DNA from 2 places in the Brevibacterium sp. BDJS002 genome. Region 1 is predicted to be linked to the other one. Evidence: predicted binding sites of a transcription regulator. Region 1 holds the regulator's gene; the other holds the start of a gene.
The links. The regulator HrcA, encoded in region 1, represses chaperone genes, less so after heat shock. The targets are predictions, from matches to a motif close to TTNGCACTCGNNNNNNNCGAGTGCNAA.
Positions count from the first base shown of each region.

Region 2: the regulator HrcA is predicted to act here: its motif matches at 4,877-4,903, upstream of groES (co-chaperone GroES).

Region 1 covers NZ_CP116392.1:2,429,753-2,436,998, reverse strand. The annotation lists gene hemW (radical SAM family heme chaperone HemW) at 1-1,002, shown strand, start outside; gene PGC08_RS11460 (DUF4870 domain-containing protein) at 1,143-1,961, opposite strand; gene PGC08_RS11455 (DUF3097 domain-containing protein) at 2,119-2,982, opposite strand; gene hrcA (heat-inducible transcriptional repressor HrcA) at 3,123-4,193, shown strand; gene dnaJ (molecular chaperone DnaJ) at 4,297-5,415, shown strand; gene PGC08_RS11440 (16S rRNA (uracil(1498)-N(3))-methyltransferase) at 5,412-6,158, shown strand; gene PGC08_RS11435 (PhoH family protein) at 6,187-7,239, shown strand; gene ybeY (rRNA maturation RNase YbeY) at 7,236-7,246, shown strand, end outside.
Region 2 covers NZ_CP116392.1:3,226,815-3,234,060, reverse strand. The annotation lists gene PGC08_RS15060 (hypothetical protein) at 1-333, shown strand, start outside; partial or broken gene metG (methionine--tRNA ligase) at 573-2,292, shown strand; gene PGC08_RS15050 (TatD family hydrolase) at 2,292-3,212, shown strand; gene PGC08_RS15045 (resuscitation-promoting factor) at 3,519-4,679, shown strand; gene groES (co-chaperone GroES) at 5,059-5,352, shown strand; gene groL (chaperonin GroEL) at 5,389-6,981, shown strand; gene PGC08_RS15030 (ABC transporter ATP-binding protein) at 7,208-7,246, shown strand, end outside.

The DNA.
Region 1 (7,246 bases):
GTCCTCGCCGAGGCGGGTGCTGGTGACCGTGAGGTGACGACGATCTTCTTCGGTGGCGGCACCCCGACGATGTTGGCCGCCGAGGTGTTGGCCGGGGTGATGGATGACATCCGTGATCGTTTCCGGCTGGCTCCCGATGTGGAGGTCACGACCGAAGCGAACCCGGACACTTTGGATCCGGCTTATATCGCGACCCTGGCCGCTGCCGGGTTCACCAGGATCTCCTTGGGCATGCAGTCAGCTGTACCCCATGTGCTCGCTACCCTCGATCGCACTCACGATCCGGCGAAGATTCCGGATGTGGCTCGGTGGATCAAAGAGGCCGGTCTGGAACTCAGCCTCGACCTCATCTACGGAACACCGGGGGAGTCCATCGACGACTGGCGCAGGTCACTTGAGGTGGCGCTGAGCAACGACGTCGACCATATCTCTGCCTATTCGCTCATCGTCGAACCCGGCACGAAGATGGGCGCCATGGTTCGCCGTGGTGAACTGCCGATGCCCGACGAAGACGATCTGGCCGATAAGTATGAGATCGCCGATGCCGCCATGGCGGCTGCTGGTCTGCACTGGTACGAGGTCAGCAACTGGTCGACGTCAGCCGAGACCCGCTGTGACCACAACATGGCCTACTGGCGCAATGCCGATTGGTGGGGTTTCGGACCCGGAGCCCACTCGCACGTCGGGGGAGTGCGGTTCTGGAACGCCAAACATCCCCGTGCCTGGTCCGACCGATTGCTCGCAGGCGAGTCACCTGCCATCGGGCGTGAGGTCCTCGACGAGTCGACGCAGGAGATCGAGCGGATCATGCTCGCAGCCCGCATCGATTCGGAACTGCCACTGGACTCGTTGGGAGCAGGCAGCGAGCGGGCGATCCGCGGCTTTGTGAAACAGGGACTGCTCGATGGTGACGCCGTGGACGAAGGTCGCTTCGAACCCACTCTGCAGGGACGGCTCATGGCGGACTATATGGTTCGTATCCTGACCGACTACGTGGACTGAATCGGCTCCGAGGCCTGAACTCGGTCAGCTGAACGCAGGCCCAGCGAACTGAACCGAACGCGAAGAAGCCGCTGTCATCGATTGCGATGGCAGCGGCTTCTTGATGCTGAAACGACTCTCAGCTCATGGGGTGGACCTGATCACTTCACGAAGTTGATCACGAGGGGGAACTGATAGCCCTCTCCCTTGCTCCCGGCTACAGCGGCGATGATGTAGAGCACCGTGTAGAGGAGCGGGACGAGGAATGCCAGGAAATAGACGAAGAACCCGAGACCGAAGGTGACGAGCGCGAGGACGAAGCCGATGACCATGAACACCATGACGGCCGCGAACGTGGCGATGAGGTTCGTGATCATGGCGTTGAGGCCCTGTCGTGAATGTTCGCGCACGTAGGGCGATTCGTCCTTCTTGATGAGGAACATGATCAGGGGCAGGAACCCGACGATGATCGACCCGAGGTGTGTCCAGAGAACTGTGGTTCTGTCGTTCTCGCTGGCCTGCCAGAACATCTCGGAGCCGGGGCCGTAGGCATTCTCCGGGAGCATCCGTGAGTCGAACAGCGCCGGATTTCCGACCGGTTGTCCTGGTCCGTAGCCGTACGCCTGCTGCCCATAGGGCTGCTGGGCATACTGCTGTTGACCCTGCCCATACTGTCCCTGGCCGTACGCTTGCTGTTGCCCGGACTGCTGCTGGCCGCTGTAGGCCTGCTGCGAACCGTAACCTGGCTGCTGCGAACCGTAGTTCGGCTGCTGACCGGGCTGCTGCGATCCGAAACCGGGCTGAGCCGGCTGGCCCTGCTGTGAACCGTAGGTCTGCGGAGCGGGATTCGGCTGCTGGGAACCATAGTTCTGGTTCTGCTGGCTGTAGGGCTGTTGGGGTCCAGAGGCCTGAGAATAGTTCGGTGGCATGGGACGCGACTGGTCAGAGCCGTTGTTGGGCTGCTGGGGGTTATAAGACATGCGGGTCCTTTCAGAGCTTCTGGTCATTCACACTATCGGAAATGCTCTGGCGCCGAATGGGGGAAAGCCCGAATCGTGTACCAGATCGATCACAAACTCCCTGGGGCCTCAACTGACCTGCGTTTTCCCCGTCCCGGTGGCTTATCCGAACGGCGTCTCACCCGACCGTCACAAAGTCGATGAGCTCCTCGACTCGACCGGAGAGCGTGGGTTCGACGTCGGCGATGGTGCTGACCTTGCCCAGAATGCGAACCCAGCCGCGTGCCACATCCCGGTGATCGGCGTGGGGCCAGCCGATTCGCTTCAGGATTCCCGTCTTCCAGTCCTCGCCCCGGGGGACGACGGGCCATTCCCTGATGCCCACGACATGAGGCTTGACCGCCTGCCAGATGTCGACATAGGGGTGTCCGATGATGTGGACGACATCGCGATAGCGAGGATCGGCACGCACCGCATCGGCGATCTTGGACTCCTTGGTGCCAGAGACCAGATGGTCGGCGAGAACCCCGACGCGGTGCTCCTTGTCGGGACCGAAGGCAGCGAGCTTGTCAGCGACGTCATCCAAGCCGCCCAGGGGTTCGACGACGACTCCCTCGATGCGCAGATCGTCACCCCAGATCTTCTCCACCAGTTCAGCATCATGTTTGCCCTCGACCCAGATGCGCGATCCGCGAGCCACTCGGGCCCGGGCATTGCCGACTGCCCGCGACCCCGAGGCCGTGCGACCTGGGGCCGATTTTTTCTTGGCAGGGAGCTTGATGTCTACGGGTTTGCCTTCAAGCAGGAAGCCGGGCCCCAGTGGGAATGCGCGGACCTTGCCTGCACGGTCCTCGAGATTGACGACGACGCCGGCAGTGGTCTTCTCGGCGCCGACGACGGCGCCGACATATCCGCTCATGGCGTCCTCGAGGACCATTCCGAGTGCGAGCTCGACAGGGGTGGACTTCTTGGGCCGGTGCGAGGAAGGAGAGGAACCTGCCAGTACATCGGGTCCGTAGCGATCAAAGGTATTCACGGTCAACCACCCTAATCAAGGACTCGGCGCGATGGGCGGTGACCCGCTGGGACAGGGGCGAAAGTGAATTCGAACTGCAAGAGGCGTAGAATTGGCACTCAAGGCAGATGAGTGCCAAATGCAGCGCCGAACTCAAGGAGGGACGAATGAACGACAGCAGACGAGCACAGGTTCTGCGTGCGATCGTCGAAGACTTCGTCGCCACCAATGAACCCGTCGGTTCGAAGGCCATCGTTCAGCGCCATACGCTCGGAGTTTCGCCGGCCACGATCCGCAACGACATGGCTCACCTCGAGCAGGAGGGCTACATCGCGCAGCCCCATACCTCCGCCGGTCGGATCCCAACCGACCTGGGCTACCGGATGTTCGTTGACCGCATCGACGACTTCAAACCGCTGACCCAGGCTGAGCGGCGTGCGATCTTCCAGCTCATCGACGGAAACGGGGACCTCGATGACATGCTCGACCGTACGGTGCGAGTCCTCTCGGGTCTGACCCACCAGGTGGCCCTGATCCAGTACCCGACGGTCTCTCGCGCCACGATCAAACACATCGAGGTCGTGGGCCTGGGGCCCAACCGCATCCTCGTCGTCCTCATCACCGATGCCGGTCAGGTCGAACAGAAGGTCGTGATCACACCGGGAGTCATCGACGACGAATCACTGCGCGGAATCCGCGATGAGGTCAACACCGAATTCTCCGGCCAGAAGCTCTCAAAGGTGATGAGCACGGTCACCCCCAGCACCACGGGCGCGGTCGCCGACGGCACCGAGACAGAACCCCTCGGCGGAGCCAACTCAGTCGGCGCTGAGCTCGCCGCGGCTCTGACGCAGGTGCGAGCCGCAGTCACAGATCTTGTCATCGCCACGCGTGAAGAACGCATCATCATGGCAGGCACCGCGAACCTGGCTCGCTCCGGACGGGAGTTCGGTGAGAAGATGGCACCGATCCTCGAAGCTTTCGAAGAGCAGGTCGTACTGCTCAAGCTGCTGACATCGATGGCCGAGGACCAAGAGGAGATCAGCGTTCGGATCGGTCGTGAGAATACTCACGAGTCATTCAGCTCGACATCCCTCGTGGCCGCCGAATATGGTCATGACGCGGGCTCCTCCGCGCGATTGGCTGTGCTCGGGCCGACCCGGATGGACTATCCGACGACGATCACCGCTGTGCGAGCCGTGGCGAAGTACGTCTCCTCTGTCCTCGATCAGAGCTAGATGTACCGATCCGACAGCGCACAGCACAGCGCGAACAAGCACCACACTGCGAACAGGCACGACAACGCGAACAACCCACACCACCAGGGAGAGAGAAGTTTCTGTGGCCGATCACTATGAAACACTCGGAGTGTCCAAAGACGCTTCGGCGGCTGAAATCAAATCGTCCTACCGAAAGCTGGCCCGGAAGTATCACCCCGATGTGAACCCCGGCCACGAGGATGAGTTCAAAGCCATTTCCCTTGCCTACGACGTTCTCTCCGACTCGGAGAAGCGCCGCAACTACGACATGGGCGGCGGCGAGAACGGACAGGGCTTCCCTGCCGGCGGTGGCGGCTTCGGCGGCTTCGGCGACATCTTCGAAACCTTCTTCGGCGGAGGGGCCGGCTCAGCCGGTGGCCCGATGCCGCGCACGCAGCGTGGCAAGGACGCGCTCGTGGGAGTCAACATCGACCTCGAGACCGCCGCATTCGGCGGCAACATCGACCTCGACGTCGCTACTGCCGTGGTCTGTGACACCTGTTCGGGTGCTGGAACACAGCAGGGCACCTCCGTTGAGACCTGCACCCTGTGCCACGGAGCCGGCAGCGTCCAGCGCATGACCCGGACACTGCTGGGCCAGATGGTGACTAACCAGACCTGCAACTCCTGCCACGGCTACGGCACCGTCATTCCCAACCCCTGCCTCAACTGCCAGGGAGACGGCCGCGTCCGCAAGCAGCGGACCATGAAGATCCGCATCCCCGCCGGAGTCTCCGACGGAACGCGCATCCAGCTCTCCTCCCAGGGCGAGGTGGGACCCGGAGGTGGACCTGCCGGCGATCTCTTCGTCGAGGTCATGGTGACCCGTCACGAAGTCTTCCAGCGCGACGGTGACAACCTGCGCGCCTCCGTTTCGGTGCCGATGACCGCGGCCGCCCTCGGCGCCTCGATCCCGTTCGATACCTTCGACGGCACTCAGGATCTCTCGATCGAGGCCGGCATCCAGTCCGGCACCGTCGTCAAGCTTCCCGGACTCGGCGCCTCCCGTCTGCGTTCGGAGACCCGAGGCGACCTCCTCATCACGGTCGACGTGATGACACCGGACAAACTCGACGATGAGCAGAAGGACCTGCTGTCGCAGTTGGCGAAGCTGCGCGATGAGGAGACTCCACGCGCGCAGATCACCACCCAGAACCGAGGCATGTTCTCCCGCATGCGTGAGAAGTTCGCCGGTCGGTGAGTCTTCCCGTCTTCTTCTCCTCCCAGGTCGCCGAGGCGGCCGCCGGTCAGGTGCTCACTTTCGGTGAGGACGTGGCCGGGCACGCGGTCCGAGTCCGCAGACTCGGACCCGGGGATGAGCTCGAAGTCGTCGACGGAGCCGGCACTCGCGTGTGCGGAACCGTTACGAGCGCCTCGGCGAATGAAATGGGACTTCAGGTTGCTTCGGTGACCCACGCCGAGGTGGAACGACCGCGGTTGGTCCTCGTGCAGGCTCTGGCGAAAGCCGACCGCGATCTGCAGGCGATCGAAGCCGCCACAGAGATCGGAGTCGACGAAGTGGTCCCGTGGGCCGCCGAACGCTCGATCGCCGATTGGCCCGCGAAGAAGCGCGACAAACTCGCCGCCAAATGGGACAACGTCCTGCGGGCTGCGTCTCTGCAGGCCAGACGCGCCCGCTTCCCACTGCGTCACGATCTGGTCCGCGGCACCGGATTGGCAGGGGCACTGTCCGAGGGCGATACCGTCTACGTCCTCCACGAGGCGGCCGAGCTGAAACTCTCCCAGGCGCTGTCTCGGTTTGATGCCGGTTCGGACCGCATCGTCTTGGTCGTGGGACCCGAAGGCGGCATCAGCGACGCCGAGCTCGAGGCCCTGTCGGCCATCGGCGCCGACACAGTGCTCCTGGGCCCGACGGTCCTGCGTTCGTCCTCGGCCGGAGCAGCCGGCCTCGTCATGGCTCAGAATTCATTGGGCCGTTGGTGACGAAGCGGACTACGATGGAAGCACACAATTGCAGTACTCCCACAAGTACTCACAGTCACTAAGGATCATTCTGGACACCTCCACTCAGCCCACGAACTCTGTGAACAGCACACCTGCCGAAGCAGCCTCATCGGACACAGTGCGTCTCGTGATTCCCGACTCCATCGATCTGGTCGAGTTCTTCGGGCCGGGGGAGTCGAACCTGCGGAAGCTCGAGCGCGTCTTCCCCGAGCTCAATCTGCATGTGCGCGCCAACCAGGTGCAGGCCAGCGGTGAGCCGACGCGCGTGGCGGCATTCGTCTCCGTGATCGGGGAACTCAAGAAGCTGCACGCCTCGGGCCACCGCATCAACGAGGAGACGATCGACAGGGTCGCGTCGTTCTCCTCTGAAGGACAGGCCGCCTCGGCGGTGATGGGCACGAACATCCTGTCCACACGCGGAAAGTCGATCCGTCCCAAGACGATGGGCCAGCACGACTATGTGAAGGCGATCCGCAATCACACGATCACCTTCGGCATCGGTCCTGCAGGCACGGGCAAGACGTACCTCGCCATGGCGATGGCCATCAACGCCCTGCAGCACAAAGAGGTCTCACGCATCATCCTCACCCGCCCGGCCGTCGAGGCAGGGGAGAGCCTGGGCTACCTGCCCGGGACGCTGAACGAGAAGATCGACCCCTACGTGCGTCCCCTCTACGACGCCCTGCACGACATGGTCGACCCCGAGTCGATCCCGCTGCTCATCGAAACGGGCACGATCGAGGTGGCCCCGCTGGCGTATATGCGCGGCCGCACTCTCAACGATGCGTTCATCATCCTCGACGAGGCGCAGAACACGACCGGTGAGCAGATGAAGATGTTCCTCACCCGTCTGGGCTTCGGAGCTCGCATGGTCGTCACCGGTGACGTCTCTCAGATCGACCTGCCGGGCAAGACCCGCAGCGGTCTCAACGTCGTCCAGGACATCCTGACCGGAATCGAAGACCTGAAATTCTGCCACTTGGGCAGCAAGGACGTCGTCCGCCACTCGCTGGTGACGAAGATCGTCGACGCCTACGACCTGTGGGGAAGCAGCGAATGAATACCGA
Region 2 (7,246 bases), 800 kb from region 1:
AGCCGTACGTCGTTGAATCTGCATCTACTTGGGCTGCATGACTTTATCCAACAGTTCGATGTCAGAGACGGCCGCCGGATCTTGACTCGACTGGACTTCCTCTTCGAAGAGGCCAAAGTCGCGCTGTATGTTGACGGGACTCAGAAATATGTCGACGCGGGATTCGAACGGATGAACAAGGAGAGCCACCAGCACAACCGTCTGCTGTCCATGGGGTACGTAGTGGTTCGGTTCAAGTTCAACGAGATCCTGGACGTGGCGACGTTTTCGCGAAAACTGTTTGCTCAGGTCCCCGAACTGAAGAAGAGTTGTCAGAAGAAAACGGTTGTCTGAAGACGTTGGAGGCAGTGGCGTTGTCTCTGGGCACGAAACTCCTCAGGTGAAGTCAGACTGAGTAGGTTGCAACCTACTCAGTCTGACTTTGACTGTGGAAGGACCACGCTCACCCGTGCGCACCCCTCCTCGCACCCGCACTCCCACCCACACATCTACCTCCGCGCCCACCCCACACACCCACTCCCCTGCGGACCCCTGCGCGACGGCGGCTCGGCTTCCCTTAGACTGTGTGACCTATGGGTTATTACTTGACGACAGCTATCGCTTACCCCAATGGGGCCATCCACATCGGGCACGCATATGAGTACATTGCGGCCGATACGATCGCGCGGTTCAAGCGCCTCGACAACCACGAGGTGTTCTTCGCAACCGGCACCGATGAGCATGGTCTGAAGATGCTGCAGGCGGCGAACAAACTGGGCATTTCGCCCAAGGAGCTCGCCGACGACAACGCGAAGAACTTCCGCGACACGCAGCTCGCGCTCGGGTCCACGTTCGACCGGTTCATCCGCACCACCGATGAGGACCACTACGAGGCGTCCAAGGCGATCTGGCGCAAGCTCGAAGAGGCCGGTGACATCTACCTCGACACCTACGCCGGCTGGTACTCCGTCCGCGATGAGGCCTTCTACACCCAGGACGAGACTGAGGTCGTCGACGGTGTCCGTCTGTCGACTGAGACCCGCACCGAGGTGACTTGGACGGAAGAGGAGTCCTACTTCTTCCGTCTGTCCAATTACCAGGACAAGCTGCTCGAGCTGTACAAGAACCACCCCGAGTTCATCGGCCCCGATTCGCGTCGCAACGAGGTCGCCTCCTTCGTCGCCTCGGGCTTGAAGGACCTTTCGGTCTCGCGCACCACCTTCGACTGGGGTGTGCCGGTGCCCGGCAACGAGAAGCACGTGATGTACGTGTGGATCGACGCTCTGACCAACTACCTCACCGCCGCCGGATACCCCGATGACCAGGAACGCCTCGACAAGTGGTGGCCCGCCGACGTCCACATCATCGGCAAGGACATCATCCGCTTCCACAGCGTCTACTGGCCTGCGTTCCTCATGAGTGCCGGCATCGAGCTGCCCAAGCGCGTCCACGCCCACGGCTTCCTCTTCAACGCCGGTGAGAAGATGTCGAAGTCCGTCGGCAACGTCGTCGATCCCATCGACCTCGTCGACGCGTTCGGCCTCGACACCCTCCGCTTCTTCCTCTTCCGCGAGTTCTCCTACGGCAACGACGGGTCCTACACCAAGGACTCGATCATCACCCGCAAGAACTCCGACCTCGCCAACGAGTACGGCAACCTCGCCCAGCGCTCGCTGTCGATGATCGCGAAGAACTGTGACGCCCAGGTTCCCCAGCCCGGTGAGCTCACGACGACGATGAAGCCCTGTTGGCGTTGGCCCGCGCGTCCCCGACAACGCCCGTCGCCATGTCGACACCCAGGCTCTCCACCTCTACGTCGAGGCCTGCTGGAAGGTCCTCTCCGAGGCCAACCGCTACTTCTCCGCACAGGAGCCCTGGAAGCTGAAGAAGACCGATCCCGATCGCATGGCCACCGTGCTGTGGGTGACGATCGAGGTCGTACGCATCATCTCGATCCTCATCCAGCCCGTCATGCCCGAGTCCGCCGGCAAAATCCTCGACCTCCTCGGAGTCGAGGCGGGTGCCGGTGAGGCCGGTGCCAAAGTTCTGCCGACAGCGACAGCGACCGACAGCGGATCCGGCGCCGAGGCGATGGAGACGGTCACCGCGAACGCCGGCATCGGTGTCGCCGCCGGAGCAGCCTATGCCTCCGCTGGCCTGGCACCTTCGGTTGCCGAAACCACCGCGGGTGGAATCTCCGCCGCCGAGGTGGATCCCCGGTCGTTCGCCGCCATCGAGTATCCGCTCGAACCCGGCACACCGCTGCCTAAGCCCGAACCCGTGTTCCCCAAGTTCGTGGAGGAGACCGAATAATGGCCTCTCGCGCCGCCGGAACCTATCCTCCGGTGCCTGAGCCGCTTGCCCACCCGGTAGTCGACACCCACACACATCTCGATATCTGCACGGGTGTGCGACTGCCCTTGGGCGCTGGCGAACCCGAACCAGAGGTGCGTCCCGACGAGGACGAGGAGTTCCCGAGCCTCGACTTCTTCTTCGACACCGCGCAGTCGGCTGGAGTCCAGCGCATCGTGCAGATCGGCTGCGATCTGCCGGCAGCTCGCTGGACGACCGCGCTTGTCGCCGAGCAGTCCGAGCAGGGCCGTTCGTGGATGCTCGGCGGTGCGGCACTGCACCCGAACGAAGCGCCGAGGCTGGCCGAACGAGGCATGCTCGACGATGCGCTCACAGAGATCGAGTCGCTCGTGGCCTCCAACGATCGCATGCGCGTGGTGGGGGAGACAGGCCTCGACTACTTCCGCACCGGCGAAGACGGTGTCGCCGAACAGCAGCGCTCCTTCCGCGCCCACATCGAGATCGCCAAACGCACGGGCAAGGCCCTGCAGATCCACGACCGTGAGGCACACGCCGACGTGCTGCGCATCCTCAAGGAGGAAGGCGCTCCCGAGGTCACGATCTTCCACTGCTATTCCGGCGACGAGGCGATGGCCCGCGAGTGCGCGGAGGCCGGGTACTACATGTCGTTCGCCGGGAACCTCACGTTCAAGAACGCGGACGAGCTCCGCCGTGCGGCAGCCGCTGCCCCGCTGGATCGGCTGCTGACCGAGACAGACGCCCCATTCCTCACCCCGCATCCGCACCGTGGCAAACCGGGAGGCCCGTACCTGACCGCGGTTACGGCACGCATGCTCGCCGAGGCGCGGGGGATGAGCGAAGAGGAACTGTGCTCTGCGGTGTGGAAGAACGCGGAGACCGCGCTGGGAGGCTGGGACTGACCAGCCACCTCGGTGAGGGTGAGGATAACGCTCGATCAGCCACCTCGGCGGGTAAATGTCACGATTGTGACGAAGCCCGGAAACACGGGGGAAGTCCTGGTCAGAGCGCCAACTTCGGCACCCTCGCTGTTACATGTTCGTGATGTTTTGCGTATCTTGTAACGAATCGGTTACAGTAGATGAGTTGATGACCTCTGCCCCAGGGATATTTTTGTGATTGATTTTCTCAAGAACCGCAAAGTGCAAATTGCTGCACAGGCGGTTGTGATTACCGGACTCGTGGGTGGCACGGGTGCCGTGGTTACCATGAACAAGCCCGTGACCCTTGATGTCAACGGACAGTCCGAAGAAGTTCGGACCTTCGGCGGTACCGTGGGGGATGTCCTCGACAGCCGCGACCTCGACATCGAGAAGCGCGACCAGATCAAGCCAGGCGTAGACAAGAAGATCTCGCGGGATATGACGATCACCGTCAATACCGCGAAGGAAGTCTCACTGTCCGTCGACGGCAAGAAGAGCGATGAGACGACGCATGCGAACACCGTTGGTCAGGCATTGGCCGACCTCGGTGTGGACGCGAAGAATGCCGACCTCAGCGCCAAGCCGAATCAGAAGCTCAAAGATGAAGGCAACGAGATCGATGTGACGACCGCCAAGGATCTCACCATCGTTGCCGACGGCAAGGACCACAAGGTCTCGGCCGCAGCAGGCACCGCCAAGGAAGCCCTCGGCGAGACGAAGCTGAAGCTCGACAAGGATGACTTCCTCTCTGTTCCCCTCAGCTCCAAGGTCTCCGACGGCCAGGTTCTCACCGTGAACCGCGTGAAGAACGACACCGTCAAGGAGAAGCAGGCCATCGAGGCCAAGACCGAGACCAAGAAGTCTGACGACCTCTACGTCGGCGAAACCAAGGTCGAAGAAGAGGGCAAGGACGGCCAGAAGCAGGTCTCCTACAAGGTCAAGACCGTCAACGGCAATGAGGTGAAGAAGGAGAAGAAGGACGAGAAGGTCCTCTCCGAGCCCAAGGCCAAGGTTGTCATCCAGGGCACCAAGAAGAAGGAAGCCCCCGCTGAGAAGCCAGATGACTCCGACAACGGTTCGGACGCCGGAACAGGCGACGGCGGCTCCGACAACGGTTCGGGCGGCTCCGACGACGGTGACAACAGCACCGGCGGCGGTTCAGGCTCCGGCGGTGGCGGCGGCGACATGAGCACGCAGGAGATTAAGGACATGCTCGGCGGACCCGGATCCAAGTGGTACCAGGTTGCCAAGTGTGAGTCGGAGTTCAACCCGCGCGCAGTGAACAAGTCCAACAACGCCCACTTCGGTCTGTTCCAGTTCAAGATCGCCACATGGCAGTCCGTGGGCGGCAGCGGCAACCCGATCGATGCCAGCCCGCAGGAGCAGTTCGACCGTGCCAAGAAGCTGCAGGCAGCAGCCGGCTGGGGACAGTGGGCCTGCGCCTGATCACAGAGCGCAACCGCTGACCTGAAGCTAACGGCAACTGAGCTGACGCTATAGGCAACAAGCACCAAGTGCGGATCCGGGAATATCCCGGGTCCGCACTAGTGCATTCACCGCCAGCCTTTCGGCTCCCCGATAGGTGCATTGCGGGCGCCCTTCGAGCACCTTTCCTGGGGTTTCGCCCAGAGCGTGGACAATCCTTGGCACTCGAGTTGACCGAGTGCTAAGAGCGTTCTAAAGTCGAATTAGCACTAGCACTCAGTGAGTGCCAGTTTCATGAGACGGTCGAATCGCTCGGCACCCGCGACGACGAGAGATTCATGGCAGCAGCCGCCGTCTGACTCAAAGAAGAATTGAACCCAGCGAAGGGAGAGGGCCCGATATGTCGGTCTCCATCAAGCCACTCGAAGATCGGATTGTCATCCGTCAGGTCGAAGCAGAGCAGACTACCGCCAGTGGTCTGGTCATTCCCGAAACCGCCAAGGAAAAGCCTCAGGAAGGCGAAGTTGTCGCAGTGGGCCCAGGCCGCGTTGCTGACAATGGAAACCGCGTCCCAGTTGACGTGGCCATCGGCGACAAGGTCATCTACTCCAAGTTCGGCGGCACCGAAGTCAAGTACGCAGGAGAAGAGTTCCTCGTGCTCTCGGCTCGTGACGTGCTCGCCGTCATCGGCTGAATCCCCTGACCAACTACTTCACTGACAGGAGGACGAATGCCTAAGAATCTTGAATTCAACGACGAGGCTCGTCGTGCACTCGAAAAGGGTGTGAACATCCTCGCGGACACCGTCAAGGTGACGCTGGGACCCAAGGGCCGCAACGTTGTTCTCGACAAGAAGTGGGGCGCACCCACCATCACGAACGACGGTGTGACCATCGCTCGTGAGGTCGAGGTCGACGACCCATACGAAAACCTCGGCGCTCAGCTGGCCAAGGAAGTTGCCACCAAGACCAACGACATCGCCGGTGACGGAACCACCACCGCGACCGTCCTGGCACAGGCCTTCGTCAACGAAGGTCTGCGCAACGTCGCTGCCGGCGCCGCACCAGGTGCCCTCAAGCGCGGAATCGAAGCCGCCGTCGAGGCTGTCTCCACTGAGCTTGGAACCATCGCTCGCGATGTTCTCGACTCCTCGGAGATCGCACACGTCGCCGGTCTGTCCGCTCAGTCCGAAGAGATCGGCAAGCTCATTGCCGATGCCTTCGACAAGGTGGGCAAGGACGGCGTCATCACGATCGACGAATCCCAGGCCGCATCTGTGGAACTCGAAATCACCGAGGGAATGCAGTTCGACAAGGGTTACCTCTCGCCGCACTTCGTGACCGATGCTGATCGCCAGGAAGCTGTGCTCTCCGACGCGCTCATCCTCATCAACCAGGGCAAGATCTCCAACATCCAGGAGCTCCTCCCTGTGCTGGAGAAGGTGCAGCAGGCCGGAAAGCCTCTGTTCATCGTGGCCGAGGACATCGAAGGCGAAGCTCTGTCGACGCTAGTCGTCAACAAGCTGCGCGGCATCATCAACGTTGCCGCCGTCAAGGCTCCCGGCTTCGGCGACCGCCGCAAGGCGATCCTCGAAGACCTCGCCGTCCTCACCGGCGGCCAGGTCGTCACCGCTGATATGGGCATGAAGCTCGACCAGGTCACCCTGGAAGAGCTCGGCAACGCCCGCACCATCACCGTCACCAAGGACAACACCACCATCATCGATGGTGCTGGCTCCGACGAGGACGTCAATGGTCGGGTCGCCCAGATCCGCAGCGAGGTCGAGAACACCGACTCCGATTGGGACCGCGAGAAGCTGCAGGAGCGCTTGGCTAAGCTCTCCGGCGGAGTCGCAGTCATCAAGGTCGGCGCCGCCACCGAGGTGGAGCTCAAGGAACGCAAGCACCGCGTCGAAGACGCTGTGTCTGCTACCCGTGCAGCCATCGAAGAGGGCGTCGTCGCCGGCGGTGGATCGGCTCTGATCCACGCAGCCAAGGTTCTGGACGGAAACGACCTGAGCCTGACCGGCGACGCAGCCACCGGTGCTGACATCGTCAAGCGCGGAGTCGTTCAGCCGCTGCGCTGGATTGCTGCCAACGCTGGCCAGGACGGCTACGTCGTCGTGTCCAAGGTCAAGGAACTTGCTTCCGGCCAGGGATACAACGCCGCCACCGATTCCTATGGCGACCTCATCGGCGCCGGAATCATCGACCCGGTCAAGGTCACCCGCTCGGCACTGCGCAACGCCGCTTCAATCGCCGCACTGGTTCTCACCACTGAGACACTGGTCGTCGAGAAGAAGGAAGAAGAGGACGAGGACTGATCCTCATCTGATACCTGTGTGGCCCGGAACTTTGTTCCGGGCCACACGTGTATTCACCCGCTGTGTATTCGCCCGCCGAGGTTGTTCGCCGTGTCGTCGCCCCCGTGCCGTCGTCCCAGTGCTGTACAGGCGGCTCACACCTACTGATCAGTCAGATCCTATGTTCCTCGCCGCCAAGGGTCGTTAGTCTGGACAAGACAGTTTGACGCAACAATGTAGGGACCCTATGACGACCGCCTCACCGATGCCCATCGCTCAACTTCGT